4 regions of the Streptomyces sp. NPDC090032 genome follow, and region 2 is predicted to be linked to each of the others. Evidence: riboswitches for the same ligand, from Rfam matches in the RefSeq annotation. Region 2 holds a riboswitch; each other region holds the start of a gene.
The links. A riboswitch is a leader RNA that binds a small molecule or an ion and turns the genes downstream of it on or off. The one in region 2 is predicted to bind thiamine pyrophosphate.

Region 1 (7,188 bases), on a different contig from region 2:
GGCGCGACCTGCTGCACCACGTCGGCGGACACCTGAACGACGACGCGGCCATGATCGCCATAGGGCGCACCGTCACGCCCCGTGCCTGATCACCCGGCAACCTCTCGCACCCCGCAAACTGCGGTGGCACGCACACGATGACGACCGTTGATGACCATGACGAACCCTCCCTCTCCTGAGTTCCAGGTCACATGATTCGATCTGCGACACTGGAAGGGTTATGCCTAAGCCCGGAGAACTCACTTTCGTCGCCCCGCGCGGAGCCAAGAAGCCGCCGCGGCACCTCGCCGACCTCTCGCCCGCCGAGCGGAAGGAGGCCGTTGCCGCGATCGGTGAGAAGCCGTTCCGCGCCAAGCAGCTGTCGCAGCACTACTTCTCGCGGTTCGCGCACGACCCCGCGGAGTGGACCGACATCCCCGCCGGCTCGCGCGGCAAGCTGCAGGAGGCGCTGCTTCCGGAGCTGATGACGGTCGTCCGGCATCTGTCGACCGACCAGGACACCACCCGTAAGACCCTGTGGCGGCTCTTCGACGGCACGCTCGTCGAGTCCGTCCTGATGCGCTACCCGGACCGGGTCACCATGTGCATCAGCTCGCAGGCGGGCTGCGGAATGAACTGCCCGTTCTGCGCCACAGGACAGGCCGGCCTCGACCGGAACCTGTCGACGGGCGAGATCGTGCACCAGATCGTCGACGGCATGCGCGCGCTGCGCGACGGCGAGATCCCGGGCGGCCCGGCCCGTCTGAGCAACATCGTCTTCATGGGCATGGGCGAGCCCCTGGCCAACTACAAGCGGGTCGTCGGCGCCATCCGCGCGCTCACCGACCCCGAGCCGGACGGCGTCGGCCTCTCGCAGCGCGGTATCACCGTCTCGACCGTCGGTCTGGTCCCCGCCATGCACCGGCTCGCCGACGAGGGCCTCAAGTGCCGCCTCGCCGTCTCGCTGCACGCCCCCGACGACGAGCTGCGTGACACCCTCGTCCCGGTCAACACGCGCTGGAAGGTCCGTGAGGTCCTCGACGCGGCGTGGGAGTACTCCGAGAAGTCGGGCCGCCGCATCTCCATCGAGTACGCGCTCATCCGCGACATCAACGACCAGGCGTGGCGTGGTGACCGGCTCGGCCGCCTGCTCAAGGGCAAGCGCGTCCACGTCAACCTGATCCCGCTGAACCCGACGCCGGGCTCGAAGTGGACGGCCTCGCGCCCCGAGGACGAGAAGGCCTTCGTCGAGGCCATCGCGGCCCACGGCGTCCCGGTCACCGTCCGCGACACCCGTGGCCAGGAGATCGACGGGGCGTGCGGTCAGCTCGCCGCCACCGAGCGGTAACCTGACTGGCGTACGTACATCTTCATATTCCGACAGGGGAGCGCCACAGCGCTGAGAGTGCGGCATCGGCCGCAGACCCTCTGAACCTTGCCCAGGTCATTCTGGGTAGGAAGTTCGGTCGCCACTCAAGCTGTTGCGCCCTGCCCGGGAATCGTCCGCGATCCCGGGCGGGGCCGCGTCTCTTCCTGGTCACCCAGGAGGGAACTTAAGTGAGCACCACCATCAAGGCCACGGCCGTCGCCGTGGCGGCCGGTCTCGGACTCGTCACGCTCTCCGCGTGCGGGGGCTCCGGCTCCGGCGAGGACTCGGCGGACTCCCACACGGTCACCCTCGTCAGCCATGACTCGTGGGCCGTCTCCAAGAGCGTGCTCAAGGACTTCGAGAAGCGATCCGGCTACAAGGTCACGGTCCTGAAGGACGGTGACGCGGGAGAGGCCGTCAACAAGGCCGTCCTGTCCAAGGACAACCCGCAGGGCGACGTCCTCTTCGGCGTCGACAACACGCTCCTGTCGCGCGCCCTCGACAACGGACTCTTCCAGCCGTACGAGGCCAAGGGCCTGGACCGCGTCCGTCCCGAGTACCAGCTGGACAAGGACAAGCGCCGGGTCACTCCCATCGACACCGGCGACATCTGCGTCAACTACGACAAGAAGTACTTCGCCGACCACAAGCTGACGCCGCCCGCCTCGTTCGACGACCTGGCCGAGCCCGCGTACAAGAACCTCCTGGTCACGGAGAACGTGTCGACGTCGTCGCCCGGTCTCGGCTTCCTGCTCGGCAGTGCCGCGCAGTACGGCGACGGAGGCTGGCAGGGCTACTGGAAGAAGCTCAAGGCCAACGGCGTGAAGGTCGTCGACAGCTGGGAGCAGGCCTACAACGAGGAGTTCTCGGGCTCCGCCGGTGGCAGGAAGGCGGGCGGCGACCGGCCGCTCGTCGTGTCGTACGCGTCGTCGCCGCCGGCCGAGGCGATCTACTCGGACCCGCAGCCGAAGACGGCCCCGACCGGGGTCGCGGCCGGCACCTGCTTCCGCCAGACCGAGTTCGCCGGCCTGCTGAGCCACGCGAAGAACGAGAAGGGCGGCAAGGCGCTGCTCGACTTCCTGATCGCGAAGGAGTTCCAGCAGGACATGCCGCTGAACATGTTCGTGGACCCGGTGACGAAGGACGCGGCCCTGCCGGCCGACTACGCGAAGTACGACGTCGTGGTCGACCACCCGAAGACCATGGCCCCGAAGAAGATCGCCGACAACCGTGACGCCTGGGTCAAGTCGTGGACCTCACTCGTACTGAAGTAGAGCCTCGGAAGCGGTCCTCCCGAGGCTCCCGGGGTTCCCGGGGCAGCGGGAGCGCGGCGCGGCTCGGCCTGATGGCCGTGCCCGTCGCGTTCTTCGCGATCTTCTTCGCCTATCCGGTCGCGGCCATCGTCTCCCGCGGCCTGAAGGCGGGCGGGCACTGGCAGTTCGGGCGGATCGCCGACGTGCTGGGGCAGTCCGACATCCGGCACGTCCTGTGGTTCACGACCTGGCAGGCGCTCGCGTCGACGGTGCTCACGCTGCTGATCGCGCTCCCCGGCGCGTACGTCTTCGCGCGCTTCGAGTTCCGGGGCAAGCAGGTCCTGAGGGCCGCCGTCACCGTGCCGTTCGTGCTGCCGACCGTCGTCGTCGGCACGGCGTTCCTGGCACTGGTCGGCCGCGGCGGGCTGCTCGACAGCCTGTGGGGCGTACGCCTCGACACCACGGTGTGGGCCATCCTGCTCGCCCATGTCTTCTTCAACTACGCCGTCGTCGTCCGCACGGTCGGCGGACTGTGGTCGCAGCTCGACCCCCGGCAGGAGGAGGCCGCCCGGATGCTGGGCGCCTCCCGCTGGACGGCCTGGCGGCAGGTGACGCTGCCCGCGCTCGGCCCCGCCGTCGCGGCCGCCGCGCTGATGGTCTTCCTCTTCACGTTCACCTCGTTCGGCGTGGTCCAGATCCTCGGCGGGCCGACCTTCTCCACCCTCGAAGTGGAGATCTACCGGCAGACCGCGCAGATCTTCGACCTCTCCACGGCGGCCGTCCTCACGATCGTGCAGTTCGCCGCTGTGGGGATCATCCTCGCCGTGCACGCCTGGAGCGTGCGCCGGCGGGAGAGCGCGCTGCGCCTGGTCGACGCGGCGCACACCGCCCGGCGCCCGCGCGGCGTGGGCCAGTGGGCGCTGCTCGCCGGGGTGGTTGCCACGGTCGCGGTGCTGATCCTGCTGCCGCTCGGCGTGCTGATCCAGCGGTCCTTCCGGGGCGCGGGCGGGCCCGACGGCTTCGGACTCGCCTACTACAAGGCGCTGACCTCGTCCGACAGCGGCGTGTTCCTGGTGCCGCCGATCGAGGCGATCGGGAACTCGCTCACGTACGCGCTGGCCGCGACCGCCATCGCGGTCGCGATCGGTGGACTGGCCGCCGCCGCCCTGACGAGGAAGGCGGGCCGTCTCGTACGGGGCTTCGACGCGCTCCTCATGCTGCCGCTCGGCGTCTCGGCCGTCACCGTCGGCTTCGGATTCCTGATCACCCTGGACAAGCCGCCCCTCGACCTGCGCGGCAGCTGGATCCTGGTGCCGCTGGCCCAAGCCCTCGTCGGGGTGCCCTTCGTCGTCCGCACCATGCTGCCGGTCCTGCGCGCGGTGGACGGGCGGCTGCGCGAGGCCGCCGCCGTCCTCGGCGCCTCGCCGCTGCGGGCCTGGCGTGAGGTGGATCTGCCGATGGTGCGCAGGGCGCTGCTGATCGCGGCCGGGTTCGCGTTCGCCGTGTCGCTCGGCGAGTTCGGGGCGACCGTGTTCATCGCCCGTCCCGACCACCCCACTCTGCCGGTCGCCGTGGCGCGGCTCCTCGGCCGCGCCGGTGACCTCAACTACGGCCAGGCGATGGCCCTTTCGACGATTCTCATGGTGGTGTGCGCGGTGTCTCTGCTGCTGCTCGAACGCATCCGCACGGACCGTACGACGGGGGAGTTCTGATGGCCCTGCTGAGCCTGGACGAAGCGACCGTGCGGTTCGGCGGCCCGTCCAAGTCTGCGCATGCGGCGCTCGACCGCGTCGGCCTGGAGGTCGCCGAGCACGAGATCGTGTGTGTGCTCGGTCCCAGCGGCAGCGGCAAGTCGACGCTGTTGCGGGTCGTGGCCGGACTTCAGGGGCTCGACGGGGGCCGGGTGTTCCTCGACGGACGCGACCAGGCGGGCGTGCCCGCGCACCGGCGGGGCGTCGGCCTCATGTTCCAGGACCACCAGCTGTTCCCGCAGCGCGACGCGGGCGCAAACGTCGCCTTCGGGCTGCGGATGCACGGCGCCTCCCGCTCCGAACAGCAGCTCCGCGTACGGGAGTTGCTGGAGCTCGTCGGGCTGCCCGGGGCCGAACGGCGCGCCGTCGCCTCGCTGTCCGGCGGCGAGCAGCAGCGCGTCGCCCTCGCCAGGGCGCTCGCCCCGCGCCCCCGCCTGCTCATGCTCGACGAGCCGCTCGGCCAGCTCGACCGCTCGCTGCGGGAGCGCCTGGTCGTCGAACTGCGGGAACTCTTCGGCGAGTTGGGCACGACCGTGCTCGCCGTGACACACGACCAGGGCGAGGCCTTCGCGCTCGCCGACCGTGTCGTGGTGATGCGCGACGGGCGGATCGCCCAGTCCGGTACGCCACTTGAGGTGTGGCAGCACCCGGCCGACGAGTTCGTGGCGCGCTTCCTCGGCTTCGACAACGTGGTCGAGGCCACGGTCGCCGGTGAGGCCGCGGACACGCCGTGGGGCAAGGTCCCTGTCCCCGCGGGCTCTCCGCAGGGCCCGCGCCGGATCCTGGTCAGGCCCGCCGGTGTACGCCTCGTGCCCGCCGCCGAGGCCCAGCTGACGTGCACCGTCACCGCGCGCACCTTCCGCGGCACGCATGTCGCCGTACACCTCCAGGCCACCCAGGTGCCCCGCCTCGAAGCGGCCTGCGCGCTGCGGGACGCTCCGGAACCGGGGGACGAGGTCGGGGTGGCGTTCGACGCGGGCGAAATCGTCGTGCTGGACGGGCTGTCCGCCGCATAGGGTCCGCCGTATGACGACGGACACTGCGGCACCCGGACAGCTCACCCATGAGCGCTACTGCGACGAAGTCGTGGCGCAGAGCGCCCTGTTGGCCGGGCATCTCGCCGGGGCCGACCTCACGGCCACCGTGCCGACCTGCCCCGACTGGACCCTGCGCGACCTCGTCGTCCACCTGGGCGGCGTGCACCGCTGGGTCGGGACGATCGTACGGACCGGCGCCACGGAGGCGGTCCGGGACGAGAAGGTGCCGGGCTTCGGCGGCCCGGACAGCGATGACCCGGACGCGCTCGCGGCCTGGCTCATGGAAGGCGCCGAGCTGACCGCGCGGACGCTGCGCGCCGCGGGCCCCGACACCCCCGTATGGTCCTGGTCCTGGCAGCACACCACCGGTTTCTGGGCGCGCCGCATGACGCAGGAGACGGTGATCCACCGGGCGGACGCGGCACTCGCGGCGAAGAGCGCGTACGAGGTGGCGCCCGAGCTCGCCGCCGACGCGATCGACGAGTGGCTGCAGATCGTCGCCCACGCCCAGCGGTCCGACCCGTCCGACAGTGCGGCCGAGTTGCGCGGTGCCGGACGCAGCCTGCACCTCCACGCCACCGACGCGCGACCCGAGCTGAACGCGGAATGGCTCGTCGAGCTGGGCGAGGACGGCTTCACATGGCGCCGCGGCCACGAGAAGGCGACCGTGGCCCTGCGGGGGCCGCTGACCGACGTGCTGCTCGCCTTCTACCGGCGCGCACCCCTCGACGGCGCGGGCGTGGAGGTCCTGGGCGAGCGGGAGCTGCTCGACTTCTGGCTGGAGCGCGCGACGTTCGTGTAGCCGAGCCGAGCCGAGCCGAGCCGAGCCGAGCCGAGAAGCCGATCCGGGCCCAGGTCCGGCCCCGCTCAGCCCAGTTCCGTTCAGCCCGGCCCCGCTCAGCCCAGTTCCGCTCAGCTCGGCCCCGTTCAGCCCAGCTTCGCGAGCGCGTCCGCCGCTTCCTCCACCGTGTCCACCAGCGCGATCCGCGCGTCCATCGAGCGTTCGCGGGCCAGGGCCGTGAGCAGGGGCCAGGCCGGCAGGCGCTCCGTCCAGTGGGCGCGGCCGACGAGGACCATGGGGGTGGGCCTGCCGCGGGACTCGTAGTAGTTCGGCGTCGCGTTGTCGAATATCTCCTGGACGGTGCCGGCCGCGCCCGGCAGGAAGACCACGCCGGCGTTCGAGCGGGCCAGCAGGCCGTCCTCGCGGGTGGCGTTCGCGAAGTACTTCGCGATGTGCCCGGCGAAGGCGTTCGGCGGCTCATGGCCGTAGAACCAGGTGGGGATGCCGACCGAGTCGCCGCCGTCCGGCCAGCGCGAGCGCACCTCGAAGGCGGCCGAGGCCCACGCCGTGACAGACGGGGCGAACGAGGGGGCGGCGGCCAGGAGTTGGAGAGCCTTGGTCAGCATGCCGTCGTCGAACCGTGCCGCGTACGCGCCCAGGTTCGCCGCCTCCATCGCGCCGGGACCGCCGCCCGTGGCGACCGTGACCCCGGACCGCGCCAGTGTCCGACCGAGCCGCGCCGCGCCCGCGTACCCGTCCGTGCCGCGCTCCATCGCGTGACCGCCCATGACCCCCACCACGCGTGTGCCCACGAGGAGTTCGTCCAGGGCGTCGGAGATCGAGTCGTCGTGCACGGCCCGCAGCATCGACGCGAAGATGTCGTGATCGGCCTTGGTCCGCTGGAACCAGTCGTACGCGCGGGCGTCGGGTGTCGACTCGTATCCGCCCTGAGCGAGACCCGCGAACAGCTCGGCGGGGGAGTAGAGATGGCCCCGGTACGGGTCGAAGGGGAGGCCGG
Region 2 (7,188 bases):
CCGCGAGGGCGAGATCGAGGTTGTGGCTGTCGCCGACACGCCCGGGAATCCCGCGGTCGCGGAATGGGCCGACTTCCGCGAGACGGGGCACGCTCACGCGATCGGCCAGTGCCTCCTCGCCCAGCTCGACGACGAGAGCCGACGCGATCACCTCGACCGCTATCCCGCGTATTCGATCACCCCGTACACGGTGCGCGACGACCGCTCGCTGCTGCGGCGGCTGAACGGCCTGGGGCGGATGCAGCCTGTGGTGGAGCGCCAGGAGTACGCGTTGGGCACGGTCTGCGCCGCGTTTCCCATCACCGTCGGGTCCACCGCGGCGACGATGGCGGTTTCGCTTCCGTCCCATCAGGCCGGTCGTCTGCTGCCCGCGGCACGGCAGTTGCAGAACGAAGTCGGCAAACTCGTAAGGACACTCGCCTTCTCTATCAGCATCTGAAAACTCACTCCTTGTGATCCCGCATGTACGTTAAGCAAGATGCGAAGGTGTCGGGAAGGTTGTTCCCGCCCGATCGACGGCAAATTGACGGGGTAGGCGATGCGCGAGTCGGTACAGGCAGTACAAGCAGAGGTCATGATGAGCTTCCTCGTCTCCGAGGAACTCTCGTTCCGCATCCCGGTGGAGCTGCGGTACGCCGCCGCTGATCCCTACGCCGTGCGGCTGACCTTCCACCTCCCCGGGGACGCCCCGGTGACCTGGGCCTTCGGTCGAGAGCTCCTGGTGGACGGGGTGGCTGGTCCCTGCGGCGACGGTGATGTGCGCATCGAACCGGTGGAACTGGCGGGCAGCCCGGGCGAGATGCCGGGCGAGGTGCACATCCGGCTCCAAGTGGGCGGTGACCAGGCGCTGTTCAGAGCGGGTGTCGCTCCCCTCGTCGCCTTCCTGGACCGCACCGACAAGCTCGTCCCGCTCGGCCAGGAGCGGGCGCTCGCCGATTTCGAGGCGCATCTCGACGAGGCACTCGACCGGATTCTCGCCGAGGAGCAGAGCGCCGGCTGACGGGCTCCAGAAGTCCGTGGGCGATCAACTGATGTAACGCTTCAGCAGAGTGGCGCCTTAGGGGTGCCCACGCAGAGGTTCAGCGCTTCCGTCGCCGGCCCCTTCCTCCGCGTGCCGGACCGGCCGCGGCAGCGGACGGGGGCCCCGGACGGTCGGCGGAGACCACCAGAGCCGCGAGCGCGGTCGTCAGCGGCACCGAGGCGACCAGGCCGATCGAGCCGACCAGGGTCCGCACGATCTCCTCGGCGACCAGCTCACTGTTGGCGACGGTTCCCACACTGCTCTGTGCGATCGAGAAGAGCAGCAACAGCGGTAGGGCCGCGCCCGCGTACGCCAGGACCAGCGTATTGACCACGGACGCGATGTGGTCGCGACCGATCCGGATGCCCGCGCGGTACAGGGCGCGCCGGCCCATCGTCGGATCGGCCTGGTGCAGCTCCCACACGGCCGACGTCTGCGTGACCGTCACATCGTCAAGCACGCCGAGCGAACCGATGATGACGCCGGCGAGCAGCAGACCGCTCATGTCGATGTGCGGGTAAAGCCCGTGGATCAGGCCCGTGTTGTCGTCGGTGTTGCCGGTCAGCGCGGCCCAGTCGATGAACCCCGATCCGAGGACGCCGATCAGGAGCAGCGACACGAGAGTGCCGAGCACCGCGACCGAGGTACGGGCCGTCAGACCGTGGCACATATAGAGCGCGATCAGCATGATGGCGCTCGCCCCGACCACCGCCACCACCAGCGGATTCGAGCCCTGAAGGATCGCGGGCAGGATGAAGAAGGTCAGCACCATGAAGCTGACGGCCAGCGCGACGAGCGCCATGACGCCGCGCAGCCGGCCCACGACGACCACGGCCAGCGCGAAGATCCCGGCAAGCACCGCCATCGGGAGCCTGCGGTTCACATCGGTGACGGAGTACTGGAGTTCCTTGGGCGCGTCGGGCGCGTAGGCCACGATCACCTTCTGGCCGCCGTGCAACTGCCGTGGCGAGTCCGGCTGCACGATCTCCGTGAACGTACGCCCGGTGTCCTTGCCGCTGTCCACACGGACGGTCGCCTTCCCGCACGTGCCCTTCGCCTGCTGTTCGGCGGACTGGCCCTCGGCGGTCGACGTGTCGCCGGTCGGGGTCTCGCCCGAGGCGTTCACGGACTTGCAGTCGACCTTGTCGACCTGGGTGACGGTGCCCTGTTGGGTCTGCCGGTCGAAGCCGACGCCCGTGCGGGCGTGGGGCGGGGCGCCTCCGGGCCAGAGAACCACGAGGCCGACGACGACCGCGACGGAGAACGGGATGAGCACCGCGGCGATGACCTTACGCAGATGCTTGGAAACGGGCGCAGCGGGGCCATGGCTGTGGGAATGCCCGTGTCCGGAGTTCCCCTGGTCATGGGGAGGATGCGGCGGCGGAGGGGGAGGCTGCTGCGTGTTGGTCACCGCCCGATCATCGCAAGAACGGCGGGGGCCCTCTGTTCAGCACGCCAGAAATGACGCTAGCGTGGGGGCACCTTTGCACACGCGGGAGCTCGGAGCACCGGGCTGAGAGGGCGCTGACCTCCGCTTCGGCGATGTTTCACATGAAACATCGCCTGACGGAAGCCGCTGCGTCGACCGCCGAACCTGTTACCGGGTAATGCCGGCGTAGGGAGTAGGTCTCATGACCACATCGGACGCACGCACGCCTGCCTCCAACCTGTCCGCAGAGGCGGGTGAGGCCGGGAAGTCCATCGGCTGGCACAAGGGGTACGTCACGGGCTCACGCCCCGACCTTCAGGTGCCGGTCCGCCAAGTGCACCTCACCAACGGCACGGCGGTCACGCTGTACGACACGTCCGGGCCGTACACCGATCCGAGCGTCGACACCGACGTCCGCAGGGGCCTTGCGCCGCTGCGGGAGAACTGGATCATCAGCCGCGGCGACACCGAGGAGTACGCGGGCCGCCCGGTCCGCCCCGAGGACGACGGCATCAAGCACACCTCGCCGCGCGGCGGTCTGCGCAACCTTGACGCGGTCTTCCCCGGCCGCCCCCGCCAGCCGCGCCGCGGGCGTGACGGACAGGCGGTGACCCAACTCGCGTACGCCAGGCGCGGGGAGGTCACGCCCGAGATGGAGTACGTGGCCATCCGGGAAAATGTGGAGCCCGAGGTCGTCCGCGAGGAGATCGCCGCGGGGCGCGCGGTTCTGCCGGCCAACGTCAACCACCCGGAGATCGAGCCGATGATCATCGGCAAGCGATTCCTGGTGAAGGTAAACGCCAACATCGGCAATTCCGCGGTCACTTCATCCATCGAGGAGGAGGTGGAGAAGATGACCTGGGCGACCCGCTGGGGCGCCGACACCGTCATGGACCTCTCCACCGGCCGCAACATCCACACCACGCGCGAATGGGTCCTGCGCAACTCCCCCGTCCCGATCGGCACGGTCCCGCTCTACCAGGCGCTGGAGAAGGTCGACGGCCGTGCCGAGGAGCTGACCTGGGAGATCTACAAGGACACGGTCATCGAGCAGGCCGAGCAGGGCGTGGACTACATGACGGTCCACGCGGGCGTGCGGCTGCCGTACGTCCCGCTCACCGCGAACCGCAAGACGGGCATCGTCTCGCGCGGTGGTTCGATCATGGCCGCCTGGTGCCTGGCGCACCACAAGGAGAGCTTCCTCTACGAGAACTTCGCGGAGCTCTGCGAGATCCTCGCGGCGTACGACGTCACGTACTCGCTGGGTGACGGCCTGCGGCCGGGCTCGATCGCGGACGCCAACGACGAGGCGCAGTTCGCCGAGCTGAAGACGCTCGGGGAGCTCAACACGATCGCGAAGAGCTTCAACGTGCAGACGATGATCGAGGGCCCCGGGCACGTCCCGATGCACAAGATCAAGGAGAACATCGACCTTCAGCAGGAGGTGTGCGAGGAGGCGCCCTTCTACACACTCGGCCCGCTGACGACCGACATCGCCCCTGCGTACGACCACATCACCTCCGGCATCGGAGCCGCGATGATCGCGTGGTGGGGCACGGCGATGCTCTGCTACGTCACGCCCAAGGAGCACCTGGGCCTGCCGAACCGTGACGACGTCAAGACCGGCGTCATCACCTACAAGATCGCGGCCCACGCGGCGGACCTCGCCAAGGGGCACCCGGGCGCGCAGGAGTGGGACGACGCCCTCTCCGACGCGCGCTTCGAGTTCCGCTGGGAGGACCAGTTCAATCTGGCCCTCGACCCGGACACGGCACGGGAGTTTCACGACGAGACGCTCCCCGCCGAGCCGGCGAAGACGGCCCACTTCTGCTCGATGTGCGGGCCGAAGTTCTGCTCGATGAAGATCTCCCAGGACATCCGCCGCCAGCACGGCGGGACGAAGAGTGAGATCGAGGAGGGCATGGCGGAGAAGTCCAAGGAGTTCGCCGCCGCCGGCAACCGGGTCTATCTGCCGATCGCGGACTGACCTCACCCGCGCTCATACGGGCCTACGCCCTGTTCGCCGACCGCCTTTCGCGACCGGTGGACAGGGCGGGACCATGGCCGGTCGGACCTAGTCCGGCTGGTGTTCCGGGCCTCCGAAGTCGGGGCTTGTGAAGTCCGGGCTTGAGTACCTAGGGACCGCGGGGGAGGTGCCGTCGGCGCCCCCCGGGCTGCTGAATCCGGGCCTGTTGTACCCGAGGTGGGGCATACGGCCCGCGGGTCCGTGGCCGCCCCCGCGGTTCGCCGGGGCCGGTGGAGGTTCCGCGAGAGCCTCCCGGAGGAACGGCAGGATGCCGCGCTCCAGGAGCACAAGGCACCAGGCTTCTCTGGCCCGGTCCACCTCCTCGTTCGACTCGGTGTGCGCGCCGGCCTGCAAGGACGTCGCGCCGTTGCGCAGAGCGGTGAGCAGCAGGCCCACGCCGGCAACGAGGATTCCCGCCACGGTGAGCGCGCCGAACACCCAGCCGACCGTCAACAGGGTCTGGGCGAAAGCCGGTTCCGGATCGAGCATCTTCAGGATGTAGCCGACGAGCAGGAAGATCGCGGCAGCCGTCCCGGCGAGCACGGGGGCGAGGACGGCGACGACGGCGATGACACCGGCGCCGGTCGTCTCCGTCACCTCGCCCACGGTGGCGGCCAGTCCGATCGAGCCGCCGGACTCCGCGGAACTCTCTCCCTCGCGCAGCGGACGTACGGGCCGCGGCGCGGCGCGCAGGTCGGCGCGGACCTTCACGTAGTTCTGGTACTCGGTCGCGGCGGCGGCCGCGATCAGTGCGGTGGCGTTGAGCGCCATGGTGCGCAGTTGTTCGGCGTTGAGCCGCTGACCCACTGCGGCGAGATCAGGGCGGTCCGGTGCGGTACGCAGCGCATCATCGAGGATCCGCTCGAACTCGGGGCGGTCCTCGTTCAGCAGGTGCGGAGCGCTGTTCATGTGCATCCCCCGATGCTCCGTAGGGCTTGGGGGCTCGCATGGGTGCGAGCCGTCGGGCAGAAACGGAGGGGAGCCTGCTACGGATAAGCCGATGGTAGAGCGGTGACGGCACGCGGTGACAGGGGGTTTCCCGAATTCGGCCCGGTGGCCGGACTGAGCCCCCGTTCGGTGCGCCTGCCCGGGGAACGCCTAGCTATCCATGGGGAGTTGCTGGACCAGCAGCTTTCCGGCCATGGTCACTCCGCCGTCCATCGCGATCGCGAGTCCGCCCGCGTACACGTGCGGGCCCTCGATCAGCGGGCGGCTGTCCTCGTCCGCCGCGTCCTCGGTGCCGACCTCGCCGAGGAGGTACGGGATGGGGCTGTGGCCGTGGACGACGCGCGCGCCGCCGTAGGCCTCGAGGAGCTCGCGCACGGCTTCGGGTCCGGACCCGTCGCGGAACGCGAAGCGCTTGGTGAATTTGCGGAAGAGGTCCCAGCACTCGTCCGCGTCGTTACGCGTGAGGGTCTCGCGGACCGTGTCGTTGACCGCCTCGATCGAGTCGCCGTAGTCGAGGTACGCGGTCGTGTCGGAGTGCATCAGGAGGTGGCCGTCCTCCAGCTCCATCGCGTCGAGCCGGGACATCCACTGCAGATGGACGTCCTGGAGGCGGTCCATGTCCGACTTCTGTCCGCCGTTGAGCAGCCATGCCGCCTGGAAAGTGGCGGTGCCGGCGCCCGAGTTGACCGGGGTGTCGCCGAAGCGCTTGGCGCCGAGGAGGAGCAGTTCGTGGTTGCCCATGAGGGCCTTGCAGTAGCCCCCGGCGGCGGCGGCCTCCGCGGACAGCCGCATCACGAGGTCGATGACGCCGATGCCGTCGGGCCCGCGGTCGGTGAAATCGCCGAGGAACCACAGCCGGGCGGTGCCCGCCGACCAGCTGCCCTCGGCGTCGATGAGGCCCTGCTCGTACAGGGCGGCGATCAGCTCGTCGAGGTAGCCGTGCACGTCACCGACGACGTACAGCGGGCCGAGTCCGTCGGCGGGACGGGGCGCCGGCTCGGTGTCGATCCGCACCTGGACCGTGTCGCCGCGGTTGATGACGGGCAGGTCGCGCTGGGTCGGCGTGTACCCGTCGGGCTGGTCGAACGCGGGGTCCTGAAGGGACGGTTCAGCGTACGAGGGCTCCGAGAACCTGGGCTCCTGGTACGCGGGATCCGGCTCCGCCTGCGCGGGCACGGCAGGGGCCGGTGGAGCGGGGTCGTGGCCGGGCTCCTGGACGTATGCCGGTACGTCGTGGACGTACGCGGGAACGCGGAAGTCGCGCAGCGTCGCCGTGCGCACCTCGGGTCCCTGACCGGCCCCCTGAGTCATCGACCCCTCCACCACCATTGCGCCGCCTCTGCACCCGATCGGACTGCCTGGTCGCAGCGGCCCGCGGTGTCGTGCGCCCATCATAGGAATGCGGCTCGCGCTGTGTGATGCACCAGGGGTGGTGAATCGGATCCGGGCTGCTGTTCACCGTGCTTTTCTCCCGAATTGGTACGGGCTTTTCCGGATGGTCTTCGGGGTGACCACCCGGAAGCCGTCGTTCAGCCGTGTCCCGGCGAGCGGGGCGGGCTGACCGTCGTGCGGGGCGGACGACGCTGGGACGAGGTCCGGACGATGAGTTCCGTCGGTATCACCTGCTCGACCGGCTGGTCCGATTCAACTCCTTCGATGGCGTCGATCAGGAGCTGGACGACCGCGGTGCCGATCCGCCGCGGCTTGAGCGAGAGGGTCGTGATGGGCGGTTCGGTGGTGGCGTAGACGGTCGACTCGCTGCAG
Region 3 (7,188 bases), on a different contig from region 2:
GATGCTGCTCGGCGCGATGTGCGCCTACATCCTGGCCCGGTTCGAGTTCCCCGGACGCCGGCTGATCTACTACCTGATGCTCGCCGGTCTGACCTTCCCCGTCTTCCTGGCTATCGTGCCGCTCTTCTTCCAGTTGCAGAACTTCGGGCTGCTGAACACACGTCCTGGACTGATCCTCACCTACGTCGCGTTCGCGCTGCCGTTCACGATGTTCTTCCTCTATTCGTTCTTCCGGTCGCTGCCGCATGACGTCTACGAGGCCGCGTTGATCGACGGTGCCGGTGACTGGCGGGCGTTCTTCCAGGTGATGCTGCCGATGGCCCGTCCCGGCATGGCGGCGGTGGCGATCTTCAACTTCCTGGGTCTTTGGAACCAGTTCCTGTTGCCGGTGGCACTCAACACCAACCAGGACAACTGGGTCTTGACCCAGGGGATGTCCGCCTACGCGTCCTCGCAGGTCTACAACATCGACTACGGCGGTCTTTTCGCGGCGATCGTGGTCACGGTGGTGCCCGTACTGATCGTGTACATCATCTTCCAGCGCCGGATTGCCGGTTCGGTGTCGCAGGGCACCTTCCGCTGACGCCCACCGCCGCGCGCCGCACGGCCGGCGCCATCACGTGACCACTGCTTCACCCGTTGCGCACAGGGGTGGGGGCCGCCGGGGAGGGGGAGTCCCGGGGGCGGGCGGGGGGGGGGGGCCGGGGGCCGGGTTTAGGGGGATGGGTTGGTGGGGGGGGGGGGGGTCACCTGGTCGGGGGGGGGGGGGGGTTGGGGGGGGGGGGGGGGGGGGGGGGGGGGCCGGGGGGCCCCCCGGGGGGGGGGGGGGGGGGGGGGGGGGGGGCGCGCCCCCCCCACGCCGGACGGTTGTCAGGTCAGACGGCGAGCGCCTGGGCGCGGCGCTTCACCTCCGTGCCGCGATTCTCGCTCAGCGCCTGCGCGGGGGTGCCCGGCAGGGTCGGGTCGGGGGTGAAGAGCCACTCGAGCATCTCTTCGTCGTTGTAGCCGTCGTCCCTCAGCAGGGTCAGGGTCCCGGTGAGGCCCTTGACGACCTTGTCGCCGTCGATGAAGGCGGCGGGCACGTGCAGCGCCCTGTTCTCACCGCGGCGTACGGCGATCACCTGGCCTTCCTTCACCAGCTGCCGCACGCGCGTCACCTCCACGCCGAACTGCTCGGCGATGTCGGGGAGGGTGAGCCACTCGGGGACGAGAGCATCGATCTTTGCGTCAATCTCGGTCACAGGACAAGCCTGCCATCCCGGACTGACAGTGGGAAACGCGGCCGCGTAAAAGCCCCGGTCGCCCCGGCGGGGCGGTCAGGCGGCAGCGGCCTTCAGCGGGCGGGTCGGGTCGCTGATGACCTGCGGGTCCAGCGAGGCGCCCGACTCGATGAGCTTGCGCCCCTGTGCCAGGTCGCGCGGGCGGCCCACGGCGAGAACGCTGACGAGCCGGTTCTCGCGCAGCCAGCACACGCTCCAGGACGCGCCCTGCGGGTCGCCGCGCCACACGGTGGTGTCGGCGGCCGCGTGGTGCCCGGCGTACTGCACGAAGCGGCCGAACTGCTCCGACCAGAAGTACGGCACCGGGTCGTACGTCGCCGGGGCCTCGCCGATGATGTTGGCGGCGACCGTGCGGGGGCCCTGGAGCGCGTTGTCCCAGTGGTGGACCATCAGGCGCTCGCCGTACCTGCCCGACGGGAAGGACGAGCAGTCGCCGACGGCGTACACATCGGGCTCGGAGGTGCGCAGGTGGTTGTCCGCCACTACCTCGCGGTGGGCGCCGAGCGTGATGCCGGAGCCGGTGAGCCAGCCGGTGGCGGGGCGGGCCCCGATGCCGACGACGACGGCGCCGGCGGGCACCCGGGTGCCGTCGTCGAGGAGGACGGCTCCGGGCTCGACGTGCTCCACGCGCGCGTGGGTGCGCAGTTCCGCGCCGGCGTCCGCGTACCAGGCGGCCATGGGGGCGGCGACCTCCTCGGGCAGCGCCCCGGCGAGCGGCCGCTCGGCCGCCTCGACGACGGTGACCGCGCAGCCGGCCTCGCGGGCCGCGGTGGCGAACTCGGCGCCGATCCAGCCCGCGCCCACGACGACGATGTCGCGCTGTGCGGCGAGGACGGGACGGAGGCGCTCGGCGTCGTCGAGCGTGCGCAGCAGATGGACGCCGGGGATGTCCTCCGTGCCGGGCAGCCTGATGGGTTCGGCGCCGGTCGCGAGGACCAGGACGTCGTAGGGGGCGGGGCCCGTGGCGGTGTCGAGGGTGTGCTCGGCGGGGCGTACGCCGGTGACCTCGCGGCCCAGTTCGAGCGTGATGTCGAGGGCTTCGAAGTCCACGTCGAACGCGGACCCCTCGGCCTTGCCGAGCAGGACGGCCTTGGACAGCGGAGGCCGGTCGTACGGCTGGTGGGGTTCCGCGCCGATCAGCGTGACGGCGCCGGTGAAGCCCTGTTCGCGCAGGGCCACGGCGGTCTGGACCCCCGCCATCCCGGCGCCGACGATGACGACGTGCCGCCCTGCCTGGGGCACCGGGGCCTGGTTCTGGTTCTGCTCGCTCACCGGATCACCATATGCACCTGACGTTCAGTCAGTCATCGGGCCCGTCACACCGCGTCCGTGACGTCTTCCACACCGGGCGCCGGTTTGACCGCTCAGGCCCTCCCCCGCTCCCGCCGTCAGGCGCCCGGGACCTCTTCGACGACGCTCGTCCCGCTGCCCGTCTGCGACTCCCACTCCCACGTCTCGTCCAGCCGCACCCGCCCGTCGGGAAGGTCGACGACGAGCGAGACGCAGTGCCCGGAGGAGGTCGTCGCGTCCGTCTTCAGCTGTACGTACCTGAAGTCGATCCGGTCCCCTTCACGCGTGCCCACGAGGTGGCCGCGCACGACGTCCCCGCCCGCGTACTCGGCCCAGATCCGGCCGTCCTCCTCGTGGTACGTGAACCGCGTCCGCGTACCCACCTGACCTGGAGCCTGGTCGGCGACCGGGGCGAGGACGAGTCCGTCGAGCGAGCGGGCCATGCGGGCGGGCTCCCTTACTGGGGGTCGGGGCAACGGTTTAGGGTGGCCACCGTAAAGCACTCGCGGGAGCCCGGACGTACCGGGCTGAGAGGGAGGCTGGGACGGCCTCCGACCGTACGAACCTGATCCGGGTCATGCCGGCGAAGGGAGGGGCTGGACGCCCATGTCTCGTACTTCAGAAGGCTCCGACGTCCTGGTCGTGGGCGGCGGGATCATCGGTCTCGTCACCGCGTGGCGGGCCGCGCAGCGCGGGCTGCGCACCGCGGTCGTGGACCCCGAACCGGGCGGCGGGGCCGCACAGGTGGCGGCCGGGATGCTCGCCGCCGTCACCGAACTGCACTACGGAGAGGCCGAACAGACCCTCCTGGGGCTCAACGTGGAGTCCGCGCGCCGCTATCCGGCGTTCGCCGCCGAGCTCTCCGAGGCCACCGGGCTCGACCTCGGCTACCGCGCGTGCGGCACCCTGGCCGTCGCGCTCGACGCGGACGACCGCGCGCACCTTCGGGAACTGCACGCCCTCCAGCGCGCGTCGGGCCTGGAGTCGGAGTGGCTGTCGGGCCGCGAGTGCCGGCGCCTCGAACCGATGCTGGCCCCGTCCGTGCGGGGCGGCCTGCGCGTCGACGGTGACCACCAGATCGACCCGAGGCGCCTCGCGAAGGCCCTTGTCGCGGCCTGCGAGCGGGCCGGGGTGCAGTTCCACCGGCAGTGGGCCGAGCGGCTGACAGTCGTACGAGAGCGCGCTCGCGGCGTGGTCCTCGCCGACGGCACCGGGCTCGACGCGGACCAGGTCGTCCTCGCCGGCGGCAGCCTCAGCGGCCGCCTCGCCGGGGTCCCGGACGACGTACTGCCGCCGGTGCGCCCGGTGAAGGGGCAGGTGCTGCGCCTGACCGTGCCGAAGGTGTACGCGCCGTTCCTGAGCCGCACCGTGCGCGCCGTCGTGCGCGGCGGCAACCTCTACCTGGTACCCCGGGTCGACGGCGAGCTGGTCGTCGGGGCCACCAGCGAGGAACTCGGCTGGGACACGACGGTCACCGCGGGCGGCGTCTACGAGCTGCTGCGCGACGCCCACGAGCTGGTGCCCGGCATCACGGAACTGCCGCTCACGGAGACCATCGCGGGCCTGCGCCCCTGCTCCCCGGACAACGCCCCGATCCTCGGCCCGACCACCCTGCCGGGCCTGCTGCTCGCCACCGGCCACTACCGCAACGGCGTGCTGCTCACGCCGGTCACCGGCGACTCCATGGCCCACGTGCTCGCCACCGGCGAACTCCCCGAAGTGGCCCGCCCCTTCACCCCGCGGCGCTTCGGCGCCGTCCCCGCACCCGTCTCTGTGGAGCAGTCCGTATGAACGTCTCTGTCAACGGCGAGGGCCGCCAGGTCGCTTCGGGCACCACGCTCGACGCCCTCGTCGCGGCCCTGACCACGGCGCCGTCCGGCGTCGCCGCAGCACTCAACGAAACCGTCGTCCCGCGCGCGCAGTGGGCCGGCACCGCACTCACGGACGGGGACCGCGTCGAGGTCCTCACCGCGGTCCAGGGAGGCTGAACCCATGGCTGACGACTCCTTGGTCATCGGCGGCACGTCCTTCTCGTCCCGCCTGATCATGGGCACGGGCGGGGCGCCCAGCCTCGACGTCCTGGAACGCTCCCTCGTCGCGTCCGGCACCGAGCTGACGACCGTCGCGATGCGGCGCGTGGACGCGAGCGTGCAGGGCTCCGTGCTCTCCGTCCTGGAGAAGCTGGGGATCCAGGTACTGCCCAACACTGCGGGCTGTTTCACCGCAGGTGAGGCCGTCCTGACCGCCCGCCTCGCGCGTGAGGCGCTCGGCACCGACCTGGTCAAGCTGGAGGTCATCGCGGACGAGCGCACCCTGCTGCCCGACCCGATCGAGCTCCTGGACGCCGCCGAGATCCTCGTCGACGACGGCTTCACCGTGCTTCCGTACACGAACGACGACCCGGTGCTCGCGCGGAAGCTGGAGGACGTGGGCTGCGCCGCGGTCATGCCGCTCGGCTCCCCCATCGGCTCCGGGCTCGGTATCCGCAACCCGCACAACTTCCAGCTGATCACCGAGCACGCGCGCGTGCCGGTGATCCTGGACGCGGGCGCCGGAACCGCGTCGGACGCGGCGCTCGCGATGGAGCTGGGCTGCGCCGGTGTGATGCTCGCCTCGGCGGTGACCCGTGCGCAGGAGCCCACCCTGATGGCGGAGGGCATGCGGCACGCGGTCGAGGCCGGGCGGCTGGCGTTCCGGGCGGGCCGGATCCCCCGCAGGCACTTCGCGGAGGCCTCCTCGCCCGTGTCCGGCATGGCCAGGCTCGACCCGGAGCGGCCCGCGTTCTGAGGGCCTTACGGCCCGGTTACAGCTCTGCTGCAGTACGGCCGTCCGTGGACGACTGCGGAGCCGGGTGTCGGCGGCGGCTCGTACACTCACCTGCGTGGACACGACCCTTCAGGACCCTCTCGTCGGGCAGGTGCTCGACGGCCGGTACCGCGTCGACGCACGCATCGCGGTCGGCGGGATGGCCACGGTCTACAGGGCCGTGGACACCCGCCTCGACCGTGTGCTCGCGCTCAAAGTGATGCACCCGGCCCTCGCCGCCGACGTCTCGTTCGTCGAGCGCTTCATCCGCGAGGCCAAGTCCGTCGCCCGGCTCTCCCACCCGAATGTGGTCGGGGTCTTCGACCAGGGCGCGGACGGGCAGTACGTCTATCTGGCGATGGAGTACGTCGCGGGCTGCACCCTGCGGGACGTCCTGCGGGACCGCGGAGCACTGCGGCCGCGCGCCGCGCTCGACATCCTGGAGCCGGTCCTCGCCGCACTCGGCGCCGCGCACCGCGCGGGCTTCGTGCACCGCGACATGAAGCCGGAGAACGTCCTGATAGGCGACGACGGCCGCGTGAAGGTGGCGGACTTCGGCCTCGTACGGGCCGTGGACACCGTCACGAACACCACGGGCGCCGTCCTCGGCACCGTCTCCTACCTCGCCCCCGAGCAGATCGAGTCGGGCACCACCGACCCCCGCGTCGACGTGTACGCGTGCGGGGTGGTGCTCTACGAGATGCTCACGGGCTCCAAGCCGCACTCGGGCGACTCCCCCGCCCAGGTCCTCTACCAGCACCTGAACGAGGACGTGCCGCCTCCGTCCGCGTCCGTGCCGGGCCTGCCCGTGGAGCTGGACACACTCGTCGCGTCGGCGACCGCGCGCACGCCCGACCTCAGGCCGTACGACGCGGTGGCGCTGCTCGCCGAGGTCAGGCGGGCCAGGGCCGCCCTCACCGACGCGCAGCTCGATGCCCTGCCGCCGGCCGCGCGCCCCGAGGACCGTGACATCTCCGACGACCGTACGAGCGTGATCCCGCGGGCGCTGCGGACCCGGGGCGTACAGCTCCCGCTGCCCGCCGACGACCAGGACCCGCAGGCCGAGCTCCACCGCACGAGCCGCTTCGAGACGCCGCCCCCGCCGCCCGCACCTTCCCGCAGGCGTCGTCCCCGCCGCGGCGTGCTCGCGGCCGTCGCGGCCCTGCTGCTCGCCCTCGGCCTCGGCGCGGGCGTCTGGTACATCAACTCCGGCCAGTTCACGAAGGTCCCGCCACTGCTCGCCAAGACGCAGACTCAGGCGAAGGCGCAGCTCGGCGACGCGGGCCTCGACCTCGGGCACGTCAAGCGCGCGTACAGCGACACCGTGAAGCGCGGCACCGTCATCTCCAGCGATCCCAAGGCGGGCTCCCGCATCCGGGACAACGGGGCGGTGGATCTGACGCTGTCCCTGGGCCCGCAGACCGTGAAGGTCCCCGATCTCGAGGGCACGCCCCTCGCCAGGGCCGAGCGCCGGCTGAAGGACGCGGGCCTGGAGCCCGGCATGGTCACCAAGGACTTCGACGAGGACGTCCCCAAGGGGTCGGTGATCGCCACGGACCCGGGGTCCGGCACCACCCGCAAGGCCGGCTCGGCCGTCGCGCTCACGCTCAGCAGGGGCGCCCCGGTGGACGTCCCTGACGTGACGGGCGAGTCCGAGGAGGACGCCATCGCCGACCTCCAGGACGCGGGCCTGAAGGCCGAGATCTCCACGGAGCAGGTCCACTCCGATTCGGACAAGGGCAGCGTCGCCAAGCAGTCCCCCCGCGAGGGCGCCCGGCTCGGCGAGGGTGACACGGTCACGCTGACGATCTCC
Region 4 (7,188 bases), on a different contig from region 2:
GAGGACCTCTCGAAGCACCGCGTAGAACTGCGGCTCGACGCTGCCGACGGCCATGAACCCACCGTCGGAGGTGCGGTAGGTGCGGTAGAAGGGCGCGCCCCCGTCGAAGAGATTGACGCCACGCGCATCCTCCCAGCGATCGACCGCCAGCAGGCCGTGGATGAGCGCGAGTTGGACCGCCGTACCGTCGGTCATGGCGGCGTCGACGACCTGGCCTTTGCCGGTGTGGGCCGCGCTGACCAGGGCGGTGGTGATGCCCAGGGCGAGCAGCATCCCGCCGCCGCCCATGTCGCCGAAGAGGTTCAGCGGGACGGGCGGGTTCTCATCCGCAGCGCCGAGCGCACCCAACGCCCCTGCCACCGCGATGTAGTTGATGTCGTGACCGGGTGCCTGGGCCAGCGGCCCGTCCTGGCCCCAGCCCGTCATACGGCCGTAGACCAGCTTGGGGTTACGGGCCAGGCATGCCTCCGGGCCGAGGCCCAGGCGCTCGGCGACGCCGGGGCGGAAGCCCTCGATGAGCGCGTCGGCGCTGTCGACGACGGCGAGGACGGCCTCGACGCCCGCCGGGTCCTTGAGGTCGAGGGCGACCGAGCGGCGGCCCCGGTGCAGGATCGGGTGCTTGGAGGCGGTGCCGGCCTCGGCGGGGCGATCGACGCGGATGACCTCGGCGCCCTGGTCGGCGAGGAGCATGCCGGCGAAGGGGCCCGGGCCGATGCCGCCGAGCTCGACGACACGGATACCGGCAAGCGGCCCCGCGGAGGGTGAGGCGGAGGGGATGGAGGTGGGTGCGGTGGTCACGGAAGGGCGGCTCTCTCGGGTGGCTGGAGGGGAACGCGGGCGGAGGCATCGGGAATGGCGGGGATATGAGGAACGGCCGCCCTGCCAGGGGTGGGGCAGGGCGGCCGGAGTGCGCCCGGGCCGGCCCGCCGGGGGTGATCGGGCGGCCCGGGCACGTCGGTGCGGACCTAGAGACCCAGGTCCTTCGCGATGATCGTCTTCATGACCTCGCTGGTGCCGCCGTAGATGCGGGAGACGCGGGTGTCCGCGTACAGGCGGGCGATCGGGTACTCGAGCATGTAGCCGTAACCACCGTGCAGCTGGAGGCACTTGTCGATGACGCGCGCGGCGACCTCGGTGCAGAACAGCTTGATCTTGGCGGCGTCGGCGGGCGACAACTCGTGCCGGTCGTCGAGCTCGATGCCCTTGTCGACCATGGCCTGTGCGGCCTCGACCTCGGCGGCGCACTCGGCGAGCACGAACTTGGTGTTCTGAAAGGCGGCGACCGGCTTGCCGAAGACCTGGCGCTCCTGGACGTACGCCTTGGCGAAACGGATCGCGGCGCTCGCGGTGGCGACGCCTCCGACGCCGATGGACAGGCGCTCGCGGGCGAGGTTGTTGCCCAGGTAGGAGAAGCCCTTGCCGACCTCTCCGAGGACGTTCTCCACCGGCACCCTGACATCGGTGAAGGAGAGTTCGGAGGTGTCCGAGGCACGCAGGCCGATCTTGTCCAGCTTGCGGCCGTACGCGAAGCCCTCGCTGTCCGTCGGGACGACGAGCAGCGTCAGACCGGAGCGGCGGTCCTCCGCCGTGGGAGCGGAGGTGCGGGCCACGACGACGCACAGCTCGGAGTTGAGGGCGCCGGTGATGAAGGTCTTCGCACCGTTGAGGACGTAGTGCGTGCCGTCGTCGGACAGTTCGGCCCTCGTGCGGATGCCCGCGAGGTCGGAGCCGGTGCCGGGCTCGGTCATCGCGATACAAAGGGTGATCGCGCCACTGGCGATGCCCGGCAGCCAGCGCTTCTTCTGCTCCTCGTCGGCGATGTTGAGCAGGTACGGCAGGACGATGCCGGTGGTGACGGTGTAGTGGCCGAAGGAGACGGCAGCTCGTGCGCACTCCTCGGTGATCACCGTCTGGTACTTGTAGCTGGTCTCGCCCGGACCGTCGTACTCCTCGGGGATGCCGAAGCCCATCACCCCGAGTTCGCCGAGCTTGTGGAACAGCTCGCGCGGGACGCGGTTGTTCTTCTCCCACTCCTCGTAGTGCGGGGACACCTCCTTGGCGATGAAGTCCCGGACGACGGACCGGAACGCCTCATGGTCCTCGTTGTAGACAGTGCGCTTCATATGTCGTCACTCCTAAGTTATCGCTCATTCACTTTCTTGCCAGTCTTGCCTGATGTCAAGGCATGCATGGGTGTGAGTGATGGTTTTCGACGCGTCTCTTTCCCTCGGTCCGTCCGTCTGCTCCGTCGACCCCGTCGGCTATCGGGACGCCGCGGCCAGCTTCGCCGCGTCCCGGTCGGGGTGGACGAGAAGGAGCGCGGCCACGGCCCCGATGATCATCGTGATGCCGAGGGCCAGGAAGCCGTCCCCGTAACCGGCCGCGGCGGACGTCCCGGCGTCGACCAGCCTGCCGATCGCCAGCGGTGCCACGACCCCGCCGAGGCTGTAGACGGCGGCGATGATCCCGAACACGGTGGAGCGCTGTTCCGCCGGCGCGACATCGGCGAGACCGGCGAAGGCGACGCCGTACCCGGCGGAGTTCAGACACGCGCCGAGGACGAGCAGCGTCATCTGCGGCACCCCTCGGTCCAGCGAGGAGAAGGCGACGGTACACAGCCCGGAGGCCAGGACCATCGCGGCGGGGAGGACGCCTCGGGCGATCCTGTTCCCGACCCCTCTTTTGGTCAGCGCGCCGGAGAGCACTCCGACCAGGATGACGGCGACCGCGGATCCCAGATAGGGCAACACGACGAGCCGGCCCGCGGTGGTCGCGTCGTAGCCGAGTCCCTCGCGCAGATAGAGCGGCAGCCAGCTGACACCGACGGACGTGTTGGCGTACGCGACGAAGAACAGGAGCGCCATGCCGATCAGCGTTCCTGTGGAGAACAGACGCCGCAGCGGCACCCGCTCGGGGAGCACCGCCGCCGCCACGTGGTGATCGCCGGCCCGCACACTCTCGGGCCCGGCGTCCCCGCCGAGCAGCCACAGCACCGCGAAGGCCGCGCCGAACGCCGCAAGGACGCCGAAGGCCGCGTGCCAGGAGTACGTCTCGATGACCCAGGTCAGCAGGGGTGCCGCGATCAGCGGGCCGACCCCGGCGCCGGCGATGACGAGCGAGCTGGGCACACTCCTCCGGTGTGCGGGGAACCACGAGTGCGCCACCTGCATCGCCAGCGCGACGGTCGGCCCCTCGGCGAAGCCGAGCAGCACCCGGCACGCGATGATCGTGGTGAAGCCGACCTGGGCGGCCATGGGGGCGAGGCTGAGTGCCCACACCGCGGCGATCCCGGCCAGCAGCCAGCGCGCCCGCACCTTGCCCCCGAGCCAGCCGCCGAGCACGGAACCGACGGCGAAGAGCCAGAAGAAGCTGCTCTGAACGACGCCGAACCGGGAGCCGTCCAGGCCCAGTTCCTTCTTCATCCCCACGCCGGACAGGGCCACGACGACCTTGTCCGCGAAGTTGACGAGCATCAGGCAGACGAGCAGGGCGAGGACGTACCACGCCCTGCGCCGCACGGCGGACGCGCGGGACCCGGACGCGGTCACCGACGGCGAGCCGGGCACTTCTTGTCGGTCGACGGCCATGACGGCCCTCCCTGATCCACGGGGCTGATGTGAGCAGGAAGTGAAGCAGCTCTAACCATGTGGCGCAATGGATTGGACGCAGGGCATCTAGCGTTGGCGGATCTGAAAGCAACAGAGTGATTTCTGTCTAACGCCACCCGGCCGTTCCACATGTTGATCACAGCGTTGCCCGGATGTTGTACCTTTGCCGAAATGGACGACGGCGAGGGGCGAACCGGGATGCAGACGCAAGCGTCGGGACGGACGACCGCGCGCAGACCCCCGGACCGCAAGGCCCGGATCATCGCCGCCGCGTCCGGTCTCTTCCGCGAGCGCGGCTACCACAACGTCTCGGTGGCCGATGTCGCGGCCGAGGTCGGCATCACCGCCCCGGCCCTCTACCGGCACTTCCGCGGCAAGCCCGACCTGCTGCTCCACGTCGTGGACGCCACGGTCAACGCGATCTCGGTGTCCCTCGCCGCGGCCCCGGACCTGGACACCTATCTCCGCACGAGCGCGAGCGAGACCATGGACCGGCGCGGCTCAGCCGTCCTGTGGCAGCGCGAGGCCAGGCACCTGCCGGAGGACCGCCGCAAGGAACAGCGCCGCGCCCTCAAGGACGTCGCCGACCGGATCGCCGGCCTGATCGGCGACGAGCGCCCGGACCTCGACGCGTCCGACCGGCAACTCCTCGCGTGGTCCGTCCTGTCGGTGTTCGGCTCCATCTCCTGGCACCGCACGTCGCTGCCCCGCCGCCGTTTCGAAGAACTCCTCCACCGGCTCGCCCACGCCGCCGCGCACTGCCCCCTCGGGACGAGTACCGGTGCCGAAGCGGGAACTGCGCCGGGCGGATACGCGGGCCTCGCGGTCTCCCGCCGCGAGGAGATCCTCGTCGAGGCGATCCGCCTCTTCGACGAGCGGGGCTTCCAGTCCGTCAGCACCGACGACATCGGCGAGGCCGCCGGAGCGACCGGCCCCAGCATCTACAAGCACTTCCCCACCAAGACCGACCTGCTCGTGGCCGCCGTGCTGCGCGGCGGCGAACAGCGGCGCGCGGGCACGGCACAGGCACTCGCCAAGCCCGGCACCCCGCGCCAGACCCTCGACCGACTGCTGCGCTCGTACATCGAATTCGCCCTGAGTCAAAGCCACTTGATCGGTCTGCTGATCGGCGAGCTGGACCAGCTCCCCGAGAAGGAGCGCAAGGCGGCCCGGCAGAACCAGCGGGAGTACCTGGCGCTGTGGGTGCGCCTGCTCGACGAGGTGCGCCCCGGACTCGACACCGCCGAGGCCAGGATCGTCGTCACCGCGGTGCTGACGGTGGTCGACAACGCGGCCCGGACGGGCTCCGCGGGCGACCGCACGGACCTCGCCGAGCGCCTCGCCGAACTCGGCACGGCACTGCTCCTGAGCGAGAATCCGCCCGCGTAGGCCCATGGCCGGCCGACACCACCCCTGCGCACCGGCCGATGCCGCCGCCTTCGGAGGTCAACTGATGGACGTCGACAGCGTGTTGGACATCCTGGCCGTGCTGCGCCGCGCGGGTACGCACGTGTGGATCGGCGGGGGCTGGGGCATCGACGCGCTCGTCGGCGAGCAGACGCGCGAGCACGGCGACCTGGATCTGATGCACCGACAGGAGCAGGAGTCCGTCGTGGTCGCGGCGCTCGCGCGTCGAGGGTTCACCGAGAGCCTCGACTGGCGTCCGGTGCGGTTCGTGCTTTCGGCGCCCGACGGCCGCGACCTCGATCTGCATCCGCTGACCTTCGCCGCGGACGGGTCCGCCGTCCAGGCCTCCCCCGATCCGCGAAGTCCCTTCGCCTACCCGGCATCGCGCTTCGTGACCGGCACCATCGGCGGAGTCACCGTGCCGTGCCTGTCGGCCCAGCGGCAGGCCGATTTCCACCAAGGGTACGAACCACGCGAACAGGACCTTCACGACATGGCGCTTCTCCGGGCCGCGTTCGGCATCGCCACGCACTTCTGAGCCACGCCCCCAGCTTGCCTCCCGCGACAGGGAAGCTACTCTTGCCGACGTACCGGACACGGGGTGCCCCGAACGAGGGCTGAGATCACACCCGTCGAACCTGAACCAGTTAGCACTGGCGGAGGGATGTCAGCCAATGTCGTTGCCCCATGCCCCGAGCAGCACCGGGACCACCGGACCACGCTCCGTCTTCGACGGGCGGATGCCCGCGGCGCCCGGTGACCTGCGGGTCGAGGCGCGCGGAATCGCGCCGGTCCCCGAGACCCACCGCTACGGCGGCGCCGGGCGCCTGTTCACCGTGTGGTTCGCCCCGAACCTGACCATGACCGGCGTCTTCACCGGCACCGTCGGTATCGCACTCGGCCTGGACTTCGCCACCGCGCTGGCCGCCGTCGTCCTCGGCACCCTCGTCGGCGCCGTGCCCACCGCGTATCTCGGTACGTGGGGCAGCGCGACCGGCGCGGGGCAGCTCCCGCTGGCGCGGCTCGCGTTCGGCCGGGCCGTCGCGGTGCCCGGCGTCCTGCAGTGGCTGTCGTCGGTCGCCTGGGACGCGCTGATCGGCCTGTTCGGCGGCGACGCGCTCGCCCGGCTGTGCGGCTGGCCGTTCTGGGTCGGCGTGCTCGTGATGATGCTGGCGCAGGGCGCGCTCGGCGTGCTCGGCTACGAGGCCGTCCACCGGCTGCAGAAGCTGATGACCTTCGTCCTGGCCGCCGCCTTCGCGGTCCTCGCCGTCAAGCTTCTCGACGGTGTCCATCCGGTCACCAACGGGGCCGCGCACGGCGCCGACCAGGCCGGCGCGTTCGTCCTGACCAGCACGATCGCGCTCAGCCTGTCCCTGTCCTGGGCCCCGTACGCAAGCGACTTCAGCCGCTACCTTCCGGCGGCCACCTCCCGTAAGCGCATGTTCTGGTTCACACTCCTCGGCGTCACCGTCTCCTTCGTCGCCGTCCAGGCGCTGGGGCTGTGGGGCGCCTCCGTCTTCACCGACCAGACCGCGCGCGGTGTCGACGAGCTGCTCGGCGGCGGCGTTCTCGGTTCCTTCGGGCTGCTCGCCGTGGCGCTGGCGGCCCTGTGCAGCAACGCCATGAACGACTACAGCGGCTCGCTGGCCCTGCAGACCATCGGCGTCCGGATCCCGCGGCCGCTCGCGGCGGCGCTCGCCGCGGTGCTCGGCTTCCCACTGGTGCTGTGGATGCACGCCGCCGACACCGCGGCCCGCTTCCAGAACGTGCTGCTGTTCGTCGGCTACTGGATCCCCGGCTTCGTCGCGGTCGTGGCCGTCGACTGGTTCGCCCGTGCCAGGGCCCGGGGCGGCGCGCCGGTCGACCTGGCCACCGAGTCCGCCCGGCCGCAGCCCTGGTGGCCCGGACTCCTCGCTTTCGTCGCCGCCTTCGCCGCGGCGGTCCCGTTCATGGACAGCGGCCTGTACGTGGGCCCGGTCGCGAAGGCCCTGCACGGCGCCGACCTCGCTTACTACGTGGCCTTCGTCGCCGCGCTCGTCGTGTACGCGCCCCTGAGACTGCGCTGCCCGACCGCCGTCGCCCCCACCGCACCCTACGAGGAGGCCCGCACATGACCGTGCCCGTGAGCAGCGGACGCGTCGCGCCGCCCCGCGTCCTGACCGTCGCCGGTTCG

Region 1: it holds a riboswitch for thiamine pyrophosphate, as region 2 does, so the genes downstream of both, ACIPWY_RS24050 (thiamine ABC transporter substrate binding subunit) here and thiC (phosphomethylpyrimidine synthase ThiC) in region 2, are expected to answer to the same signal.
Region 3: it holds a riboswitch for thiamine pyrophosphate, as region 2 does, so the genes downstream of both, thiO (glycine oxidase ThiO) here and thiC (phosphomethylpyrimidine synthase ThiC) in region 2, are expected to answer to the same signal.
Region 4: it holds a riboswitch for thiamine pyrophosphate, as region 2 does, so the genes downstream of both, ACIPWY_RS06895 (purine-cytosine permease family protein) here and thiC (phosphomethylpyrimidine synthase ThiC) in region 2, are expected to answer to the same signal.

Annotation. Positions count from the first base shown of each region.
Region 1 is NZ_JBIVFF010000009.1:278,010-285,197, forward strand. It holds gene ACIPWY_RS24040 (PP2C family protein-serine/threonine phosphatase) at 1-89, shown strand, start outside; gene rlmN (23S rRNA (adenine(2503)-C(2))-methyltransferase RlmN) at 221-1,327, shown strand; TPP riboswitch at 1,352-1,457, shown strand; gene ACIPWY_RS24050 (thiamine ABC transporter substrate binding subunit) at 1,537-2,622, shown strand; gene ACIPWY_RS24055 (iron ABC transporter permease) at 2,694-4,313, shown strand; gene ACIPWY_RS24060 (ABC transporter ATP-binding protein) at 4,313-5,368, shown strand; gene ACIPWY_RS24065 (maleylpyruvate isomerase family mycothiol-dependent enzyme) at 5,379-6,191, shown strand; gene ACIPWY_RS24070 (Rossmann fold nucleotide-binding protein) at 6,317-7,188, opposite strand, start outside.
Region 2 is NZ_JBIVFF010000005.1:401,177-408,364, forward strand. It holds gene ACIPWY_RS14550 (IclR family transcriptional regulator) at 1-439, shown strand, start outside; gene ACIPWY_RS14555 (SsgA family sporulation/cell division regulator) at 539-1,000, shown strand; gene ACIPWY_RS14560 (YibE/F family protein) at 1,080-2,432, opposite strand; TPP riboswitch at 2,504-2,660, shown strand; gene thiC (phosphomethylpyrimidine synthase ThiC) at 2,653-4,437, shown strand; gene ACIPWY_RS14570 (hypothetical protein) at 4,525-5,391, opposite strand; gene ACIPWY_RS14575 (metallophosphoesterase) at 5,575-6,750, opposite strand; gene ACIPWY_RS14580 (LacI family DNA-binding transcriptional regulator) at 6,954-7,188, opposite strand, start outside.
Region 3 is NZ_JBIVFF010000003.1:479,315-486,502, reverse strand. It holds gene ACIPWY_RS09260 (carbohydrate ABC transporter permease) at 1-583, shown strand, start outside; gene ACIPWY_RS09255 (Rv2175c family DNA-binding protein) at 876-1,241, opposite strand; gene ACIPWY_RS09250 (NAD(P)/FAD-dependent oxidoreductase) at 1,317-2,480, opposite strand; gene ACIPWY_RS09245 (hypothetical protein) at 2,669-3,013, opposite strand; TPP riboswitch at 3,066-3,179, shown strand; gene thiO (glycine oxidase ThiO) at 3,177-4,361, shown strand; gene thiS (sulfur carrier protein ThiS) at 4,358-4,558, shown strand; gene ACIPWY_RS09230 (thiazole synthase) at 4,563-5,357, shown strand; gene pknB (Stk1 family PASTA domain-containing Ser/Thr kinase) at 5,452-7,188, shown strand, end outside.
Region 4 is NZ_JBIVFF010000002.1:696,013-703,200, reverse strand. It holds gene ACIPWY_RS06920 (CaiB/BaiF CoA transferase family protein) at 1-798, opposite strand, end outside; gene ACIPWY_RS06915 (acyl-CoA dehydrogenase family protein) at 966-2,123, opposite strand; gene ACIPWY_RS06910 (MFS transporter) at 2,262-3,587, opposite strand; gene ACIPWY_RS06905 (TetR/AcrR family transcriptional regulator) at 3,780-4,997, shown strand; gene ACIPWY_RS06900 (nucleotidyltransferase domain-containing protein) at 5,062-5,553, shown strand; TPP riboswitch at 5,603-5,697, shown strand; gene ACIPWY_RS06895 (purine-cytosine permease family protein) at 5,690-7,129, shown strand; gene thiD (bifunctional hydroxymethylpyrimidine kinase/phosphomethylpyrimidine kinase) at 7,126-7,188, shown strand, end outside.